Regions from separate parts of the Paenibacillus odorifer genome, predicted to be linked through region 1. Evidence: riboswitches for the same ligand, from Rfam matches in the RefSeq annotation. Region 1 holds a riboswitch; the other holds the start of a gene.
The links. Region 1 has a riboswitch for S-adenosylmethionine ahead of PODO_RS25030 (methionine ABC transporter ATP-binding protein). Riboswitches for the same ligand answer to the same signal wherever they lie in the genome.

Region 1 (3,425 bases):
GTTCGTCGATGCTCCCATACCTTGTGCGGCTTCGATGACTCCGCGGTCTACCTCTCTTAACGACGTCTCTACCAAGCGGGCAAAAAACGGAGCTGCACCAATCACCAGAGGTGGAATCGTACCGAGTACACCAATGGAGGTTCCAACAACGGCTTTGCTGAAAGGAATTAGAGCCACCATCAAAATGATAAAGGGTACGGAACGTAGAATATTTACAAGTAATGATAAGACCGAGTAAGTTACTCTGATTACTATACTATTCGATTTCCCCCATAAATACAATAGAATTCCGAGTGGTAAACCAAGAATAATTGTGAACAATCCGGAAAAAAATATCATTTTTATAGTAGCAACCGTAGCATCCATCATTTCTTGCCAATTTAGATCTGCAAAATTCATTACGAAATCACCTCCACATCAAGGCCTTGAGCAATTAGTCTGGAGATCGTTACAGCAATTGCCTCAGCTGGCCCTTCAAACCGCACAATCATCTGTCCATAAGGCACATCTTTAATCGTTGAGATGGTACCATGTAAGATTGCAAAGCTCACACCCGTATCACGCACGACATCGGATAGTGCCGAGCCGTAAGTTTTTTCTCCGAAAAAAGTAATTTTGACAGCTTGAGAGTTATCCCCGGCAGCAGCATCAAGCGCCACTCGAAGAGGCCCTTCATTCTGTGTCTCACTGCGGATGAAATCGCGTGTAACCTCATGCTGCGGCTTGAGAAATACCTCTGTAACTTTGCCTTGTTCAACAATCCCACCACCATGTATGACCGCGACACGGTCGCAGATACTCTGGATTACATGCATTTCATGCGTGATCAGCACAATGGTCAAATGGAATCTTTTATTAATATCAAGCAGCAGCTTAAGAATGGAATCCGTTGTCTGGGGATCAAGCGCAGAAGTGGCCTCGTCACACAACAGCACATCAGGGTCACTGGCTAGTGCCCGGGCGATGCCGACCCGCTGCTTTTGTCCTCCAGATAACTGAGAAGGATACTTATCTGTATGTTCTTCAAGCCCAACTAGAGCGAGCAGATCTTTCACTTTTGTATCAATAGCTGTTCTAGATGTACCTGCAAGTCGCAGTGGAAAGGCAATATTATCATACACAGTCGCCGAAGAAAGCAAATTGAAATGTTGAAAAATCATCCCAATCTTGCGCCGCTGTTCCTGTAATTGACCTTGGTTAAGGCTAGTTAGTTCAACACCGTCTACCCAGACCTCACCTTCTGTCGGACGTTCCAACAGATTAATGCAACGGATCAATGTACTTTTCCCCGCTCCAGAGTGGCCGATGACTCCGAATATTTCACCTTTCTCGATGGACAGATTCAATCCAGAAAGCGCTGTTGCCGCATTACTCCCTTTTCCATAAACCTTTGTTATCCCTTTTAGATTAATCAACTCTCGTCGCCCCCCCTTTATATTTCACTTATTCTATACAAAAAAACCTCCAACGATCGATGCAGATCGCAAGAGGCTCTGTGGGTTTATTAAGACAATGCCTTCTCATCTGCCAACGACCGCAACCTGCGCCATTGTAGGAATTAGCACCATGACATTTGTACAACGCTTCCCGCGCTGGATACAAATCGGTTGCCGGGCTTCATCGGGCCTATCCCTCCGCCGCTCTCGATAAGATAAAGTTATGAAATTATATTTTTTCTGAAATCGTACATACTTTAATGCAAGCATAAGTATAGTGAGTTTATCGATTTTTGTCAAAAGGAAATATATTGAACGATTACGATTTTATGCTCTTTGCCCTGCTTATTTCCTTACGCAGCTGTTCATTGCTGTAGCTGAATGCCGCGATTAATGTCTTACAGTTCATTTCGAGCGATTGTTTTAAATCCTCAAGATGGCTATCCAGATCCTCGAGCTGAATTTTATCATGCAGACCTTGATGCCGCTGCCACAGATCATCCTGCATTTCAGAATTCATATAATGAATTTCAGCATTTCTGCGCTTGCGTAAATTCTCCAATGGATCGCGGTAGGAGTTCTTGATCTGTTCCAGTTGATCCGCTAATGCAGGATGCACATTCAATAATTGAAGCTGACGCAGCACTGTAAAGTAAGAAAAGTGCGTTTTTAATTTGGATGTTTTGAGATCATAAAAATGATTCAGTACCGTCCCAAGCTTGTCCAGAAGAGAGAAAACCCGGATAAAGCCATCTTTATAAAAATAAACATAACGTGCATAATCGCCCTGTTCCACCGGTGTCATATCATCCATATAACCCGCGATCACTAATTTCCGGTAAAAAGCGGCCGCGAACCAACTTTGCTCCAGTTCATCCAGAGAGGAAATCAGTCCACGTGTCCAAATCTCCAGCTTGCGGTATTCATGGTCATTATCCTCATGGGCACTCATTTCCTTGCGCAGCAATGCTGCAAAAGTGGCCATATTCTCCATCGCATCAGCCAACACACCACTGTTCTTTCGAGGCGGCTCTCCAAGTAATACCCGCAGCATATCCCAGTCCTCCTAAAGTTTTGTTCAGCGTCTGCTTCCATGGACTGCTTCGTACAAAACTCGCGACGTAAGCATCGGCCAATCAGCTCCACGATATACCGATTTCCACTTTATTATTCCGCGGGTGAAGCGCCTCTATCCACGGAGGGAATGTTCTACCAAGGCGGTGGAATCATTGGGTTCGTTACATTTTTTCCAGACACGACACTACCCGCACGATTTAGCTGCCAGACTCTTACACTCATATAACATAAGACACCAAACAAACTGGCAATCAGCAAAATATGAGCCAAAGCGGCAAATATGTACAATCTTTCATTATCTAGGGTGTAAACCACAGCCGCCCCACTAAACACCTGCATCAAGCATAACAGCACTGCAGCTACACCTAGCGCTCTAAGCTCTGGATAATCCTTATGTTTCCAAAATGCTAAATGCCCAAGCAGCGCAGTAAGCATGAATAAGAGCAAAGCCGCAATCCGATGCGTAAAAACAACACCTACACCTCCGGAAAGCTCCGGAACCCATTCTCCATTACAAAGCGGCCAACCCGAACACCCGCCCTGTGAATCCGTATGACTTACAAAGGCTCCAATATACACGACAATATAAGAATAGATGGCAGTAAGACAAGTTAAATTGCGAAAAGCCTTACTTACGGGCTTCTTTTGAGCCTCCAACGTATGATCATATTCGCGCGATTCATGCCATCTCTTGGTTCCAAGAGCCAACATCATAGCGCTCGAAAAGGCGATCAAAGAAAAACCCATATGCAGCGCCATTACAGCAGCAGATTGAGATTTAATTACTGCAAGCGCTCCCATACCACCTTGAACGATGACGAATAATAAAGTCATAAATGCATAGCCCAGCAAATCGCGCCGAGTACGGGCATAACGCCAAAAAGCAAACATCGAGGCAAGTGAGAATAACCC
Region 2 (3,425 bases), 3.0 Mb from region 1:
TTCTTGCGGAATACATACAGCATCCCACAGCCTAACGTCAACATTAGACCTATAACGGCAAAATAGCCGTATTTCGTATGCAACTCAGGCATATGATCAAAGTTCATCCCATAGATTCCGGTAATTACGGTCAAAGGCATGAATATCGTTGTAATCGCGGTAAATACTCTCATAATTTCATTGGCGCGGTTGGCGATACTGGATTGGTAGGCCTCACGTAAGTTGCCCATGAGATCGCGGTACGTCTCAAAGGTTTCGGATATTTTAACTGCATTTTCATAAATGTCGCTAAAATACTTCTGCAGCTGATCATCAATCAGACGGAGGTCTTTTTTGTTCAGGGTATTGATAACCTCTTTCTGTGGTCCCAGCATCTTCTTTAACCATAAGATCTCACTTCGCAGACCGATAATCTCACTCAGATGAGATTTCTTGGTATGCATTAGAATATCCTCTTCAAGCTTCTCAATCCGGGCTTCAATTCGGTCACCTACGGAGAAATAATTATCTACGACAAGGTCGATAAGCAGGTAAAGGAATTGGTCTGGTTCGCTAACCTCTTGCTCCCATAACATGGGCTTCAGGATGCGCAGCTCGTGGATCTTTTGTTTCGTTACAGTAATAATATAATGTCTGCCCAAGAATATATTGAGTGCCCGCAGGAAAATTTCCTCATCATCAAAGCGGATGCTGTTTACAACAATAAAGTAATGACTTTCGTATATTTCGATCTTTGGACGTTGATCCTCTTCACTAAGGCAATCCTCAACAGCGAGATCATGCAGGTTGAACAGGGGCTGAAGCAGCTCCAAATCCTCCACATCTGCATCAATCCAATAGAACCCTTCTGTTGGGGGTGTCAATGTTTCATCAATTTCATCAATAGGTGTAAAAACCCCTGCATTCACCAGCCGGATTTTCATCTGATTCCACTCCTTCTATCCCCGGGTCTTCACCAGGGACTGCTAATTAAGCACAGAGAAAAAAATCAGCTTGGCCGGCGTTACAATCAATACAAGAGGCCGAATGACGATTCGAGGGCATGAAGAAGAACTGCTCCCGCCGCCGGCAAGCTGATGATTATCCTGTGTGGTTGCTCATTTTGTACACTTAATTGCGAGCTCGGGTCGCCTTCCATTCTTCTTCTCACCTCTTCTTTTCGTTCAGGTATGAAATACTTGTCTAGTATAACAACGGAGTATGCCTCTTTCAAGCAAATTTATTGTTACTTTAAGGCTACTTCAGCATTGTATGGACTTGACGAAAAGGAGGTTCATGATTTAAAGTAAATTTTAAAGAAATTTAATTGAATACAGCTAAATCTTATCAAGAGCAGGTGGAGGGACTAGCCCTATGAAACCCGGCAACCGGCGTGTGAACGCACGGTGCTAATTCTTGCGGAACTTTGCTGACGACTAAACCCCGTCCAAAAGTTTCTGGCAGATGAGAGAGGCGCATATGACTGTAGATATGACCTTTCTCGTTTTCCGAGAAAGGTCTTTTTATTGTTCAGAAAGCCGCGATGTGACAACATAACCTAAATACAGTTAAGGAGTGGAAAGACAATGCCAATTAAAATTCCCGACAGTTTACCAGCAAAAGAAGTACTATCCGGAGAAAATATTTTTGTGATGGATGAAAGTTTGGCTTTCCATCAGGATATCCGTCCACTAAGGATTGCTATTCTGAATCTCATGCCGACTAAAGAAACGACGGAGACTCAATTGCTGCGTTTAATAGGAAATTCACCGCTGCAAGTTGATGTTACCTTGCTGCATCCACGCTCACATACTTCTAAGAATACTTCTGCTGAGCATTTGAGAAGCTTTTACAAAACTTTTGACGAGATCAGCCACCGCCGTTTGGATGGCCTTATTGTTACAGGAGCACCCGTAGAGCAAATGGAGTTTGAGGAAGTATCCTATTGGGAAGAGCTAAAAGAGATTTTTGAATGGAGCAAGGATAATGTGACCTCGACCATGCATATCTGTTGGGCGGCACAGGCAGGGTTGTATCATCATTTTGGTGTTCGTAAAGTGGCATTGCCTGAAAAATGTTTTGGTGTATTCTCCCATACGATTAATCAAAATAACATTAAATTGCTGCGCGGTTTTGACGAGGTATTCCATGTACCGCATTCCCGTCATACCGATGTCTCCCGCGAAGATATTGAGAGCAATCCAGATCTGCAGATTCTGGCAGAATCCGAAGAAGCTGGTATGTATCTAGTAGCTACGACCGACGGCAAACAAATATTTGTGACCGGACATTCCGAGTACGATCCTCTATCCCTGAAATGGGAATATGATCGTGATTTGGAGAGGGGCATGGAGATGGCCTTGCCGAAACACTATTTCCCTAAAGATGATCCAGAACGGACACCTCCTGCAGTGTGGCGTGCACATGCCAACTTATTATTCTCTAATTGGCTCAATTACTATGTATATCAAGAGACACCTTACGATATCGACCCGATTGTTTATTAAGATCAGCGCTACATTATAATTTAGGAGGCATTTATCATGGACGACAAACTTAGGATTGAAAGCAGACTGGCACAAATAGGTTCACAAGAAGATCCGGCTACCGGAGCCATTAATTTTCCTATCTATAATGCTACGGCATTCCGTCACCCGAAGCTTGGGCAGAGCACAGGTTTCGATTATAGCCGTACCAAAAGTCCGACCCGTTCCGTACTGGAGAATGCGGCTGCGGAATTGGAGTCTGGTGATGCAGGTTTTGCCTGTAGCTCTGGGATGGCGGCTATTCAAACCATATTTACCCTGTTTGGGCAAGGCGATCACTTGATCGTTTCGCTGGATCTTTACGGCGGGACCTATCGTTTGTTGGAACGAATTATGTCCAAGTTTGGAATCATTGCTTCCTATGTAGATACGAATGATTTGGATGCGCTTGAGGCTTCCCGTCTTCCAAATACAAAGGCGATATTTATTGAAACGCCAACGAATCCTTTGATGATGGTTACGGATATTGCAGCCGTTGCTACTTGGGCTCGTCATCATGGGCTGCTCACAATTGTAGACAATACACTGCTGACTCCATTTTTCCAGCGTCCTCTGGAATTAGGTGCGGATATTGTAGTCCATAGTGCTACCAAATATTTGGGCGGACACAATGATGTACTTGCTGGTCTTATTGTATCTAAAGGGGCTGAATTATCCGCTGAAATAGCGATTCTACATAACTCTATTGGCGCTGTGCTTGGGCCAACAGACAGTTATCAGCTGATGAGAGGCATGAAGACACTGGCTCTGCGTATGGAACGGCACGAGAGTAATGCACTAGCAATTGCCCGCTATCTACAAGAGCACCCGGCGATTGCGGAAGTGTTCCATCCAGGCCTGCCGGATCATCCGGGATATGAAATTCAGAATCGCCAGTCCTCGGGCAATACCGGAATTTTT

Region 2: another riboswitch for S-adenosylmethionine. It lies ahead of metA (homoserine O-acetyltransferase MetA); the one in region 1 lies ahead of PODO_RS25030 (methionine ABC transporter ATP-binding protein).

Annotation. Positions count from the first base shown of each region.
Region 1 is NZ_CP009428.1:5,738,691-5,742,115, forward strand. Features, by position in the region: gene PODO_RS25025 (methionine ABC transporter permease) at 1-369, opposite strand, end outside; gene PODO_RS25030 (methionine ABC transporter ATP-binding protein) at 399-1,415, opposite strand; SAM riboswitch class I at 1,518-1,653, opposite strand; gene PODO_RS25035 (Cthe_2314 family HEPN domain-containing protein) at 1,756-2,490, opposite strand; gene PODO_RS25040 (COX15/CtaA family protein) at 2,646-3,425, opposite strand, start outside.
Region 2 is NZ_CP009428.1:1,947,691-1,951,115, forward strand. Features, by position in the region: gene corA (magnesium/cobalt transporter CorA) at 1-923, opposite strand, end outside; SAM riboswitch class I at 1,321-1,450, shown strand; gene metA (homoserine O-acetyltransferase MetA) at 1,566-2,486, shown strand; gene PODO_RS08220 (PLP-dependent transferase) at 2,523-3,425, shown strand, end outside.